2 regions of the Streptomyces sp. NPDC056128 genome follow, and region 2 is predicted to be linked to the other one. Evidence: predicted binding sites of a transcription regulator. Region 2 holds the regulator's gene; the other holds the start of a gene.

What was found. The regulator HrcA, encoded in region 2, represses chaperone genes, less so after heat shock. The targets are predictions, from matches to a motif close to TTNGCACTCNGNNNNNCNGAGTGCNAA.
Region 1: the regulator HrcA is predicted to act here: its motif matches at 4,086-4,112, upstream of groES (co-chaperone GroES).

Annotation. Positions count from the first base shown of each region.
Region 1 covers NZ_JBHJVQ010000003.1:364,071-371,025, reverse strand. The annotation lists gene ACFC1X_RS09865 (MOSC domain-containing protein) at 1-337, shown strand, start outside; gene ACFC1X_RS09860 (SDR family oxidoreductase) at 433-1,206, shown strand; gene ACFC1X_RS09855 (hypothetical protein) at 1,345-1,818, shown strand; gene groL (chaperonin GroEL) at 1,889-3,511, opposite strand; gene groES (co-chaperone GroES) at 3,631-3,939, opposite strand; gene ACFC1X_RS09840 (polysaccharide deacetylase family protein) at 4,237-4,965, opposite strand; gene ACFC1X_RS09835 (polysaccharide deacetylase family protein) at 4,962-5,918, opposite strand; gene ACFC1X_RS09830 (methyltransferase domain-containing protein) at 5,901-6,955, shown strand, end outside.
Region 2 covers NZ_JBHJVQ010000002.1:341,749-348,703, reverse strand. The annotation lists gene ACFC1X_RS05510 (S41 family peptidase) at 1-194, opposite strand, end outside; gene ACFC1X_RS05505 (hypothetical protein) at 267-779, opposite strand; gene ACFC1X_RS05500 (hypothetical protein) at 851-1,246, shown strand; gene ACFC1X_RS05495 (16S rRNA (uracil(1498)-N(3))-methyltransferase) at 1,294-2,043, opposite strand; gene ACFC1X_RS05490 (nitronate monooxygenase) at 2,040-3,125, opposite strand; gene dnaJ (molecular chaperone DnaJ) at 3,247-4,380, opposite strand; gene hrcA (heat-inducible transcriptional repressor HrcA) at 4,381-5,397, opposite strand; gene ACFC1X_RS05475 (MBL fold metallo-hydrolase) at 5,570-6,304, shown strand; gene ACFC1X_RS05470 (DUF3097 domain-containing protein) at 6,339-6,955, shown strand, end outside.

The DNA of each region.
Region 1 (6,955 bases), on a different contig from region 2:
CTGGCGGGTGGGTCCGGAGCTGCTCCTCGAAGTGACGTCCGGACGCATTCCCTGCCGCACCTTCCAGGGCCATCTGGGTGAGCGGCGCTGGGTGAAGCGCTTCACGGAGAAGGCCGCGCCGGGCGCGTACTTCCGGGTGGTCGAGCCCGGCGAGATACGGGCGGGCGACCCGGTCCGGATCGTGCACCGGCCCGACCACGAGGTGACGGTGGCCCTGCAGTTCCGGGCGGTCACCACCCAGCGGGAGCTGCTGCCCCGGCTGCTCGCGGCGGGCGGGGCGCTGCACCCGGAGGCGCTGGCGCAGGCGCGGAAGTACGTGGCGAGGTACGGCGGCTGACCGCTCCTCACCAGTACGTTCTTCACCGGCTCTTCACTGGCGGCGGGACCGGTGAGCGAAGTGGACCTGCCCGCTCCGACCCCTAACCTTGCGCCATGACAACGGCATTGATTACGGGATCGACGGCGGGCATCGGCGCCGCGTTCGCCCGGCGGCTGGCGGCCGACGGACACAACCTGGTGCTGGTGGCCCGCGACACCAAGCGGCTGCACGAACAGGCCACCGAGTTGCACGACCGGCACGGCATCGAGGCGGAGGTGCTGACGGCCGACCTGTCCACGGACGCCGGCATCGAGGCGGTGGCCACCCGGCTGGGCGAGCGCAGGCACCCCGTCGACCTGCTGATCAACAACGCCGGTTTCGGCAACAAGGGCAAGTTCCTCGACGTCTCCATGGCCGACGAGCTGACCATGCTCAAGGTGCACTGCGAGGCGGTGCTGCGGCTGACCTCGGCGGCGGTGGAGGCGATGCGCGAGCGCGGCCGCGGCGGCGTCGTCAACGTGGCCTCGGTCGCGGCCTTCGTCCCGCGCGGCACCTACGGCGCGTCCAAGGCGTGGGTCGTGCAGTTCACCCAGGGCGTGGCGAAGGACCTGGCCGGCAGCGGCGTACGCCTGATGGCCCTGGCCCCGGGCTTCGTCCGCACGGAGTTCCACGAGCGGGCCGGCATGGGCACGGACAACATCCCGAACTGGATGTGGCTCGACGCGGACAAGGTCGTCGCGGCCGCCCTGGACGACCTCTCCCGAGGCAAGTCCCTCTCCATCCCGGACCCCCGCTACAAGACCCTGATGGGCGCGGCGAAGCTGGTACCGCGGGGGATGCTGGGCGGGATCAGCTCACGGACGGGGCGCAAGTACGGGCCGCAGTAGGGAGTACGAGCCGCACCCCTCGGCCTGGTCGTCGAACGCCCGAGGGGCCCTCCCCCTTCCATTCCATGTCGCCCACGGCAAACTGCGCGCTACGCCAAACGGGTATATACATGTCATACCCGTTCAAAGGGGCGCAGCATGAGAAGACATGGCGTGGTAGCCGCCCTGGCGGCAGTGGCCGTTGTCGGTACGGCCCTCGGCGGCTGCACGACCGCGGACGACAGCTCCACCTCGGCCCCGTCCAAGGAGAACCGGACCGAAGAGCAGGAGCAGGCGGGAGAGGATGAGGGCGCGGAGCCGCAGGGCGGCCGGACGGAGGCCGGGCAGGGCGAGCGCGGCGACCTCATCGAGTTCGGAGTCGACGACCGTTCGCAGGCCGGTTTCCAGGACATCTGGGTCACGTGGACGATCAAGAACCAGAGTTCCGAGAAGTCCAACTACAGCTGGCAGTGGGAAGCCGTCGACCCGAACGGCAAGCGTCTCTACAACTCGACCGAGTTCGTGACCGACGTCCAGCCCGGCCAGACGGCGACGGGTGAGTCGCCGACCACGCTCCGGACACCCGACGTGAAGATCAACATCACCGGGTTCGAGCGGACCAAGTCCTACTGACGAGGCGGGTGAACGCACGGTGCCCAGCCCCCCGCAGGGAACTGGGCACCGTAAAGGCTCAGCGCAGCGGTCAGTGGGCGTGGCCGTGGCCGTGGCCCGCCTCGGCCGGCTCCTCTTCCTTCTTCTCGACGACCAGGGTCTCGGTCGTCAGGAGGAGGGAGGCGATGGAGGCCGCGTTCTCCAGGGCGGAGCGGGTGACCTTCACCGGGTCGATGACGCCGGCCTTGACCAGGTCGCCGTACTCGCCGGTGGCGGCGTTGAAGCCCTGGCCCTTGTCCAGCTCGGCGACCTTGGAGGTGATGACGTAGCCCTCCAGGCCGGCGTTCTCGGCGATCCAGCGCAGCGGCTCGACGGCGGCGCGGCGGACGACCGCGACACCGGTGGCCTCGTCGCCGGTCTTGCCGAGGTTGCCCTCGAGGACCTTGACGGCGTGGACCAGCGCGGAGCCACCACCGGAGACGATGCCCTCCTCGACCGCGGCGCGGGTCGCGGAGATGGCGTCCTCCAGACGGTGCTTGCGCTCCTTCAGCTCCACCTCGGTGGCGGCGCCGACCTTGATCACGCACACGCCGCCGGCCAGCTTCGCGAGGCGCTCCTGGAGCTTCTCTCGGTCCCAGTCGGAGTCCGTGGACTCGATCTCGGCCTTGATCTGGTTGATGCGGCCCTCGACCTCGTCGCGCTTGCCGGCACCGTCGACGATCGTGGTGTCGTCCTTGGTGACGGTGATGCGGCGGGCGGTGCCGAGCACGTCCAGACCGACCTGGTCGAGCTTGAGGCCGACCTCCTCGGAGATGACCGTGGCGCCGGTGAGGACCGCCATGTCCTGCAGCATCGCCTTGCGGCGGTCGCCGAAGCCCGGGGCCTTCACCGCGACGGCGTTGAAGGTGCCGCGGATCTTGTTGACGACGAGGGTGGAGAGCGCCTCGCCCTCCAGGTCCTCGGCGATGATCAGCAGCGGCTTGGAGGCGTTGGCCTGGATGACCTTCTCCAGCAGCGGCAGCAGGTCCGCGATGGAGGAGATCTTGCCCTGGTTGATCAGGATGTACGGGTCGTCGAGGACGGCCTCCATGCGCTCCTGGTCCGTCACGAAGTACGGCGACAGGTAGCCCTTGTCGAAGGCCATGCCCTCGGTGAAGTCCAGCTCCAGACCGAAGGTGTTGGACTCCTCGACGGTGATGACACCGTCCTTGCCGACCTTGTCCATCGCCTCGGCGATCAGCTCGCCGACCTGCTGGTCCTGGGCGGACAGCGCGGCGACGGCGGCGATGTCGGACTTCTCGTCGATCGGCCGGGCCGTGGCGAGGAGGTCCTCGGACACGGCAGCGACGGCCGCGTCGATGCCCTTCTTCAGCAGCGCCGGGGAGGCGCCGGCGGCGACGTTCTTCAGGCCCTCGCGGACCAGCGCCTGGGCGAGCACGGTGGCGGTGGTGGTGCCGTCACCAGCGATGTCGTTGGTCTTGGTCGCCACCTCCTTCACCAGCTGGGCGCCGAGGTTCTCGTACGGGTCCTCGACCTCGACCTCGCGGGCGATGGTGACGCCGTCGTTGGTGATGGTGGGGGCGCCGAACTTCTTGTCGATGACGACGTTGCGGCCCTTGGGGCCGATCGTCACCTTCACGGTGTCGGCGAGCTTGTTGACGCCGCGCTCGAGGGCGCGACGGGCGTCCTCGTCGAACTTCAGGATCTTCGCCATGGGAGCGTGAGCCCTCTTCCGGAAATCTTGGGGTTATACGGCACTGCGCCCCTGACGTCCCGGCTTTTTATGGTCGCGGGAGCCAGGGGCGCAGCTGGAAAGCAAGGTGCTTCGGTGAATTACTTCTCGACGATCGCGAGCACGTCGCGGGCCGAGAGGACGAGGTACTCCTCGCCGTTGTACTTCACCTCGGTGCCGCCGTACTTGCTGTACAGCACGACGTCGCCGACGCTGACGTCGAGCGGAAGGCGGTTGCCGTCCTCGAAGCGGCCCGGGCCGACGGCCAGGACGACGCCCTCCTGGGGCTTCTCCTTGGCGGTGTCCGGAATGACCAGGCCCGAAGCCGTGGTCTGCTCGGCGTCGAGCGGCTGGACCACGATGCGGTCCTCGAGCGGCTTGATGGCAACCTTGGAGCTGGTGGTCGTCACGATCCGACCTCCCCCTTCGGAGATCTCACGGGGTTAACTGTCTGAGGTGGCGACCAGGTGGATCCGTCGTCGCGGGTGCCGGACCTGCCCGTCGCGTAGTTGGCACTCTCCAGTGGGGAGTGCCAGGGTTGAGACTATGACTGCGATTAGCACTCGGTCAAGCGGAGTGCCAATGCCTGCGGCGCGTCGGTGGGGTTTTCGTGTGAACGCCGGTCTGTGGAGCGCACCCGGCGTGGAGGTGGGCGTCGCTGGGGGCTGCGCCCCCAGGCCCCCCTTTCGGCCTGGACGGCCTCGTCCTCAAACGCCGGACGGGCTGACAGTGAGGTAATCGTCCAGGCTCGCCACCCTCAGGTGCTGCTCCTCGATCGTCTCCAGCAGATCCTCCGTGTGGGCCGTCAGGTCCACGGACACGATGTCGCCGGGGTGGAGGCGGTGCTCGCCTCGGGTGTAGGTGAGGTGGCCGTCGGTGTTCAGGGACGCGCGCCACAGGACTACGGCCGTGATGCCGCAGTCGGCGGCGGCGCGCAGGGTCGTGGTGTCGTACGTGCCGTACGGGGGGCGGAAGAGGTGGGGGCGGACGCCGAAGCGGGACCTGAGCTTGGTCTGCTGGCCGCAGATCTCGGCGCGCTGGCCGGCGTAGGGCAGGCCCCGCAGGGAGCGGTGGTCCAGGGTGTGGTTCTGGAGGCTCGCGCCCACCGAGCGCAACCCGGCGAAGTGGCCGTACGCCGGTCCGGCCACGGTGTCGGTGAGGAACAGGGTGACGGGGAGCCGCCGCTCGCGGATCAGGGCGGTGAAGCCGGGGTCGCGCTCGGCGCTGTCGTCGTAGGTCAGGAAGACGACCCGGTCGGTGGTGCGGACGTGGTCCACGACGGGCGGGAGGTTCCGGCTCTGGTCGCCGCTCCGGTCGCCGCCCCGGGCCGGTTCCCCGGCGGCCGGGTGTCCGGCGGGGCCGGCGAACTGGGCGCAGCCGGAGAGCAGTACGGCGGCCAGGGCGGCCCCGGCCGGCCGGAACCGCCCTCGCCTCACAGGTAGTCCTCCAGGCGGGCCACCGCGTAGCCCTCGGCGGTGATCCGGTTCAGGAAGCGCCGGGCCATGTCGGTCATCGTGCCGTCCCAGTCCTCGCGGCCCCGGAAGTGGGTGAGGACGATGTCGCCGGGGTGCAGCTCCCGGTCCCACTCGCGGTACTCCCAGTGGTCGACGAACACCTCCTCGCTCCAGATGGGCGCGTACTCGATGCCGCAGGACTTCGCGGCGCGCAGGGTGTCGCGGTTGTAGTTGCCGAAGGGCGGGCGGAAGAGGACGGGGCGCTTGCCGTAGCGCTTCTCCATGACGTCCTGCATCCCGCAGATCTCCCGCTTCTGCTCCGCGTAGGAGAGGCCGGGGAGGTAGGGGTGGCTCAGGGTGTGGTTGTTGAGGGTGACCCCGCGGGCCTGCATCTTCTTGAAGTAGCCGTAGTCGTCCTTGATCTCCTCGTCGGTGAGGAAGACGGTGTACGGGATCTTCAGCTCGCTCATCATCCTCAGGAACGCCCGGTCCTTCTCGGCGCCGTCGTCGATGGTGAGGAAGACGATCTTCTCCTTGGTGGGGATCGTGGTGAAGACCGGCGGGAGGCCGTACCGCTCCTGGCCGTCCACCTCGAAGCCTTCGCGCGCCTTGATCTCCGGCTTCTTCGCCGGGGGCGCGGGGGCGGTCAGCGGGACCCTTTTGAGGTCCCAGCGCTTGGCGGCGGCGACCCGGGCGGCCTGGGCCGCGCGCAGCTTGGCCGCGTACGCGTCGAGCGCGCGGGCCGGGGGTGCCTGGAGGGGCTCCTGACCGTGGGCGCCCCGGACGTCCGAGGTGTCCTGCGCACAGCCGGCGGCGAGGGCGGCCACGGCGAGGACGGCGGTGACGGTGGCGGCGCGTCCGCGCGGTCCGGGGGCAGTCGCCGCCCGCAGCACCCGCGACGCTCGGCTTTTGTCATTTTGTACGACTGCTCGCATGGTGCCGGATCTTCGCAGTCCCGGGCCGCCGGACCCCGTCCGACACCGCGCCGGAGGCACACCATCCACCGACTGGCCCACAATGAGGCGGTGAACGACCTCGACGCCCTGCTCTCCCTGCTCACCCCCGAAGGCCGCGCGCTCCTCGACGAGGTGCGCGACACCGACCCCGCGCGGGAGTTGGCCGTCGCCACCCGGCTGCGCCGCGAGCACCCGGCCGCGCTGGTGTCGGCCGCGCTCGGGCAGGCGCGGCTGCGGCAGCGGGCGGCGGCGAAGTTCGGGGCCGGGGACGCGGGGCGGATGTTCTTCACGGCCAACGGGGTCGAGCAGTCCACTCGGGCGAGCGTGGCGGCGTACCGGGCGGAGCGGTTCGCGGCTCTGGGTGTCACCTCCGTGGCCGACCTGTGCTGCGGGATCGGGGGCGACGCGATCGCGCTGGCCCGGGCCGGCATCCGGGTGCTGGCGGTGGACCGCGACCCGGCGACAGCGGCGGCGGCCCGCGCCAACGCCGAGGCGCTGGGGCTGGCTGAGCTGATCGAGGTGCGCGAGGCGGATGTCGAGGCGGTGGACACCAGCGGGTACGACGCGGTCTTCGTCGACCCGGCCCGGCGCGGCGGCCGGGGGCGGATCTTCGACCCCGAGGCGTACTCGCCGCCGCTGTCCTGGGCCGTCGGCGCGGCCCGTACGGCCTCCCGTGCCGCCGCGCTGAAGGTGGCGCCCGGCATCCCGCACGAGGCGGTGCCGGAGGACGCCGAGGCCGAGTGGATCTCCGACGGCGGGGACGTGAAGGAGGCGGTGCTGTGGTTCGGCGGCGCCGCCGGGGCGGTGCGGGCCACGCTGCTGCCCGGGCCCCGCACCCTGCCCGGCACCGGCCTGCCCGACCCGGAGGTCCGCACACCCGGCCGGTACCTGTACGAGCCGGACGGCGCCGTGATCCGCGCCCACCTGGTCGCCGAGGTCGCCGAACAGGTCGGCGGCGGGCTGCTCGACGCGACCATCGCCTACGTCACCGCGGACGAACTGCTGCCGACGCCGTA
Region 2 (6,955 bases):
GTGGAGGTCCAGGCGACCGTGGTGCCGTCGGGTGTGATGCGCGGGTGGTTCACCGGCACGTTGTCGGCGCTGACCCGCCAGGCCCGGCCGCCGTCGAGCGGGGCGAGCCACACGTCGTCCTCGGCGGTGAAGGCGACCAACTCGCCGTGCGGGTGCGGAAAGCGAAGGTAGGCAGGCGCTGCGGGCTGTGTCACCCCCTCACCCTATGCAGCGGCGGGGTCCGCCGACAGAGGTTTGGATCACTTGCCGGTCGCCGGTCCGGTGGGCTATTTGCCCTCCACCGGGCGGCAGTGCGGGTCGTCCGGGCACCAGATGGTCCGGGTGACGGTCACGGTGGGCCCGGGCTGCTGCTGGGAGGGGCGGTTCGCGGGCGGGGCGCTGGTGGCGTCGCAGTTGCCCAGCCCCTTGACCCGGAACCACTCCTTGCCGTCCACCGCGGCCTTGAGGTCGCCGCGCACACAGGCGCCGTTGACGACGCGGGTCACCTTGCCGTCGACGGTGATCTTCTTCCCGTCGTCGGTCTCGCCGTCGCAGTCGACGGAGGCGACGGTGTCCTCGCTCGGCGACGCGGTACCGCCACCGCCGGTGGACGCGGTGCAGGTGAGCCACCGCACCTCGGCCTTCTGCCGCTCCAGTTCACGCGTCATGGTCCGGTCGGTCGTGTACGCCACGGTCGCGGAACTGAGCCCGCCCGGTTCGCACGCGACGACACCTCCGACGGCGACGACCGCGCCGACGGCCACCGGAGCCACACGCCAAATCCGCCTCAATGCCCCCATGGAGGGCAGCGTGCCACCGGTGCGGGACCGGCGGTAGGGCGCATACGGCCACTCCTCACTACCGTGGACGGATGGGCAACGACCGCAGACAGCGCAGGCTCGTCGTCGACGAACGGACCACCTACCTCTGGAGCCACCGGCAGAAACGGGGCCGCGACGGCGTCTGGCGCGACGCGCTGACGCTGTACCGGGACGGCGTTCGCGTCCGGTTCGTGTTCCTCGCGTGTGCCCCCGACTCGGGCCGGTGGACCACGGAGGGCGGCTACTGGTACGAGGGCTGCGTGGGCGACAACCGCGGCAACCTGCTCAACCTGCGCGAACCCGGTGTCGTACGGGCGCTGGTCGAGGAGGCGGGGCGGCGGGAGCTGCTGCCCTGGGACGGGGCCGGGGACGGGATCGGCCGCGGGCCGGTGGAACTGGACGGCTGGGGGTTGTTCCCGGCCGTGGTCGCCGCCGTCGACGGCTGACCGGGGCCGTCAGGGCCGGCGATCGGTTCCGGCGGCGGTTCCGGCGGTCAGGACCAGCGGCCGGTGCGGGTCAGCAGGGCTGCGGTCGCCGCGGTGCCCGCGGTGGAGGTGCGCAGGACGCTGCGTCCCAGGCGGTAGGGCCGGGCACCGGCCTCGGCGAAGAGGGCCAACTCCTCGGGTGAGACACCGCCTTCGGGGCCGACGACCAGCACGATGTCGCCGGAGGCGGGGAGTTCGGCGGCGGCCAGGGGTTCGTCGCCGCTCTCGTGGAGTACGGCGGCGAAGTCGGCGGTGGCCAGAAGTGAGGCAACCTGCTTGCTGGTCGCCGCGTCCGCGACGTCGGGGAAACGGACCCGGCGGGACTGCTTGCCGGCCTCGCGGGCCGTCGCCCGCCACTTGCCGAGCGCTTTCTGGCCGCGCTCGCCCTTCCACTGCGTGATGCAGCGGGACGCCGCCCAGGGCACGATCGCGTCGACGCCGACCTCGGTCATCGTCTCCACGGCCAGCTCGCCCCGGTCGCCCTTGGGCAGGGCCTGGACGACGGTGATCCGGGGCTGCTCCGGCGGTTCCTCGTGGACCGTCTCCAGGTCCGTGACGACCAGGCGGTCCTTGCCCTCGGCGGCCTTCACCACGCCCTCGGCCCAGTGTCCGCGTCCGTCGGTGAGGACGACGTCCTCGCCGGACCGCAGCCGCTTCACGGAGACGGCGTGCCGTCCCTCGGGGCCGTCGAGGACGTACTCCCCCGCGGTCAGGTCCTCGGGACCGAGGGAGTCGACCACGAACACCGGTGCGGTCATCGGCCCGCGCTTCCCGTCGCGTACTGCGACAACGCTGTCCCGGCGGCGGCGAGTTCGGCCACCAGGACCTCCACCAGCTGTCCGGCGGGCAGCTCGCGGGCCATCCGGTGGCCCTGCCCGGCCCAGAGCGCCATGCCCTGCGCGTCGCCCGCCTTGGCCGCGGCCTTGCGCAGCGGGGCGGTGAGGTGGTGCACGTCCGGGTAGGCGGCGGGGGCGTAGGGGCCGTGCTCGCGCAGGAAGCGGTTGACCAGGCCGCGGGCGGGGCGGCCGGAGAAGGCGCGGGTCAGTTCGGTGCGCACGAACAGGGGGTTGGTCAACGCCTGCTTGTGCAGGTCGTGCGCGCCGGACTCGGGGGTGGCGAGGAAGGCGGTGCCCAGCTGGGCCGCGCTCGCGCCGGCCGCGAGGACCGAGGCGATCTGACCGCCGCGCATGATGCCGCCGGCGGCGACGATGGGCAGGCTCACCGCCTCCCGGACCTGGGCGACCAGCGACAGCAGTCCGGTGCCGGCGCCGCCGGTCTCCGGGTTGTCCCGGTGGGTGCCCTGGTGGCCGCCGGCCTCGGCGCCCTGCGCGATCACCGCGTCGGCGCCGGACCGCTCCACGGCGCGGGCCTCGTCCGCGGTGGTCGCCGCGACCAGGGCGAAGGTGCCGACGCGGTGCAGGGAGTCGACGACCTCGGTGCTCGGGACGCCGAAGTGGAAGGAGACCACCGGTACCGGGTTGTCCAGCAGCACCGCGAGCTTGGTGTCGTAGCCGTCGTCCCGGCCGCTGTCGGGGTCGCCGAGTTCCGTCTCGTACCAGGCGGCCTCCCCGGCCAGCTGGTGGGCGTACACGCCGACCGCCGCCGGATCGGGGGTCTCCGGCTGCGGCATGAAGAGGTTGACGCCGAAGGGGCGTGCGGTCAGCCCCCGCAGCTCCTTGATCTCCTGGTACATCCCGTCCGCGGTCTTGTACCCGGCGGCCAGGAATCCCAGCCCGCCCGCCTCGCAGACCGCGGCGGCGAGCCGCGGCACGGAGACGCCGCCCGCCATCGGCGCCTGCACGATCGGGTAGGGGAAGAGATCGGTCAGTGCGGAGGACATGACCGCATGTTGTCACGTCCTCCGAACAAGTCCGAATCCGGGCTTCCGTTGGCATACGCCAGAAGCATCCGCATCCCGGAGCCACTCATCGAGCCAGGCGGCGCCCCGGAGAGCCACCGCCTCAGCGGCCGTTGAACGCGTCCTTCAGCCGGGAGAACAGCCCCTGCTGACCGGGCTGGAACTGGCCCTGCGGCCGTTCCTCGCCGCGCAGGGCCGCCAGCTCGCGCAGGACGCGCTCCTGCTCGGGGTCGAGCTTGGTCGGGGTGGTGACCTCGACGTGCACGATGAGGTCGCCCCGGCCGCCGCCGCGCAGGTGGGTGACGCCCCGGCCGTGCAGCGGGACCGACTGGCCGGACTGGGTGCCCGGGCGGATGTCGATCTCCTCCATGCCGTCGAGCGTCTCCAGCGGCACCTTCGTGCCGAGGGCCGCCGCCGTCATCGGGATGGTGACCGTGCAGTGCAGGTCGTCGCCGCGGCGCTGGAAGGTGGAGTGCGGCAGCTCGTGGATCTCGACGTACAGGTCGCCGGCCGGGCCGCCGCCGGGGCCGACCTCGCCCTCGCCCGCGAGCTGGATCCGGGTGCCGTTGTCCACACCGGCCGGGATCTTCACGGTGAGGGTGCGCCGGGAGCGGATGCGGCCGTCGCCCGCGCACTCGGGGCACGGGGTCGGGACCACGGTGCCGAAGCCCTGGCACTGCGGGCAGGGCCGCGACGTCATGACCTGGCCCAGGAAGGACCGGGTGACCTGCGAGACCTCACCGCGGCCGCGGCACATGTCGCACGTCTGGGCCGACGTGCCGGGCGCCGCGCCCTCGCCGTTGCAGGTGTTGCAGACCACGGCGGTGTCGACCTGGATGTCCTTGGTCGTGCCGAAGGCCGCCTCGTCCAGCTCGACCTCGATGCGGATCATCGCGTCCTGGCCGCGGCGGGTGCGCGAGCGCGGCCCGCGCTGCGACGCCGTACCGAAGAACGCGTCCATGATGTCCGAGAAGTTCCCGAAGCCACCCGCGCCGAAGCCGCCGGCCCCGCCGCCCGCCTGGGACATCGGGTCGCCGCCGAGGTCGTAGACCTGCTTCTTCTGCGGGTCCGACAGCACCTCGTAGGCGGCGTTGATCTCCTTGAACCGCTCCTGGGTCTTCGGATCGGGGTTGACGTCCGGGTGCAGCTCGCGGGCGAGCCTCCGGAACGCCTTCTTGATCTCGTCCTGGGACGCGTCGCGGCGTACGCCGAGTACGGCGTAGTAGTCCGTGGCCACCTACGACTCCGCCAGGATCTGTCCGACGTACCGTGCCACTGCGCGTACCGCTCCCATCGTTCCCGGGTAGTCCATGCGGGTCGGTCCGACCACGCCGAGCTTGGCAACCGCCTCGCCGCCCGAACCGTAGCCCACCGACACGACGGACGTGGAGTTGAGTCCCTCATGAGCGTTCTCATGACCGATTCGCACGGTCACGCCCGGATCCTTCGCCTCGCCGAGCAGCTTGAGGAGCACGACCTGCTCCTCGAGCGCCTCCAGCACCGGCCGGATCACCAGGGGGAAGTCGTGCCCGAAGCGGGTCAGATTGGCGGTGCCGCCGATCATCAACCGCTCCTCGTTCTCCTCGACCAGCGTCTCCAGGAGAGTGGAGAGCACGGTGGAGACCGTACCGCGATCCTCGGCCTCGAAGGCATCCGGCAGTTCCTCGACCAGACCCGGCACGTCGGTGAAACGACGGCCCGCGACCCGGCTGTTGAGCCGCGCGCGCAGATCCGCGAGGGACGCCTCGCCGAACGGCGCCGCGCAGTCGACCATCCGCTGCTCGACCCGGCCGGTGTCCGTGATCAGCACGAGCATCAGGCGCGCGGGCGCGAGGGCCAGCAACTCCACGTGCCGCACGGTCGAGCGGGTCAGCGAGGGGTACTGCACGACGGCGACCTGCCGGGTCAGCTGCGCGAGCAGCCGCACCGTGCGGGCCACCACGTCGTCGAGGTCGACGGCGCCCTCCAGGAAGTTCTGGATGGCGCGCCGCTCGGGCGCGGTCATGGGCTTGACGCCGGCCAGCTTGTCGACGAACAGGCGGTAGCCCTTGTCGGTCGGGATGCGTCCGGCGCTGGTGTGCGGCTGGGCGATGAACCCCTCGTCCTCCAGGGCCGCCATGTCATTGCGCACGGTGGCCGGCGAGACGCCGAGGTTGTGCCGCTCGGTGAGGGCCTTGGACCCGACCGGCTCCTCGGTGCCGACGTAGTCCTGGACGATGGCGCGCAGTACCTGGAGCCTGCGTTCACTGAGCATCCGCGCACACCTCCAGAAGTCGTCCGCCCGCTGTCCTGCCGGTCCGTCCTGGCACTCACGGCGCGCGAGTGCCAGACTTCCCCGGCCCAGTGTACGGCCGTGGGGTACGCCCCCGGCAAGGCCGGGGCCACGCCGACGTGCGGCGAGACGGTGTGGCGATAGCGTCGTGGTCGTGACGGTGACTTGGGAAGACCTGGGATGGGAGCGGGTGGCGGCCGGGGTGGGCCGGTACCGGCTGCCGGGCTGGGACTGCACGGCCGGGCTGGTCCTCGGCACGGACGCGGTGCTGCTGATCGACGCGGGATCGAGCCTGGGCGAGGGCGCCCGGTTGCGCGCGGGGGCGCAGCGGCTGGCCGGGCACCGTGTGACGCATCTCGCGCTGACCCACCCGCACTTCGACCACGTCCTCGGCGCCGCGGCGTTCGCGGGCGCGGAGGTCTACGGCGCGGTGGGCACCGACGCGGTGTTCGCGCCGGGCGGACACGGGCGGGAGGCGCTGCGCGCGGACGCGGTGGCGGAGGGGCTGGACGAGCGGCGGGCGGAGGAGGCGGTCGACGCGCTGGTCCGCGTCCCGCACGAGGTCTGCGGCGAGTGGACGCTCGACCTGGGCGGCGGGCGGCAGGTCCTGCTCGCCAACGTGGGCCCCGGGCACACCGGCCACGACCTCGCGGTGCTGGTGCCGGGCGACCCGGAGGTGGTGTTCTGCGGCGACCTGGTCGAGGAGTCCGGCGAGCCGCAGGCGGGCCCCGACGCCGTACCGTCGCACTGGCCCGCGGCCCTGGACCGGCTGCTCGACCTGGGCGGCGCGGACGCGCGGTACGTCCCCGGTCACGGAGCGGTGGTGGACGCGGCGTTCGTCCGGGCCCAACGGGACGCGCTGGCCGCGCGTTTCGGCGTGTCGCACTGATCACGGACGGCGGATTCCTCGTATCGTCGGCAGAATGCGCCAGTACTCCGCCGACCTGACCCCTCCGTGGAAGAAGTCGCAGCCCGTACCCGAGGTATCCGCCGACCCCGGCCTGGTGGTCGAGGAGCCCAGCACCGGGTTCTGCGGCGCGGTGGTCGGCTGCGAGGCGGGCACGGTGACGCTGGAGGACCGCTTCGGCAAGCACCGGGTGTTCCCGATGGAGCCGCGCGGCTTCCTGCTGGAGGGGCGCGTGGTGACGCTGGTGCGGCCCGCGTCCGGCCCGGTACGCCCCTCCCGCACGGCGTCCGGTTCGGTCGCCGTCCCCGGCGCACGCGCCCGGGTGGCGCGCGCCGGGCGCATCTACGTCGAGGGGCGGCACGACGCCGAGCTGGTCGAGAAGGTCTGGGGCGACGACCTGCGCGTCGAGGGCGTCGTCGTGGAGTACCTGGGGGGCGTGGACGACCTCCCGTCGATCGTCGCGGACTTCGCCCCGGGGCCGGACGCGCGGCTCGGCGTCCTGGTGGACCACCTGGTGCCGGGTTCGAAGGAGTCCCGCATCGCGGAGGCGGTGACGGGCGAGCACGCCCTGGTCGTGGGCCATCCCTACATCGACATCTGGGAGGCGGTGAAGCCGTCGTCCGTGGGGATCGA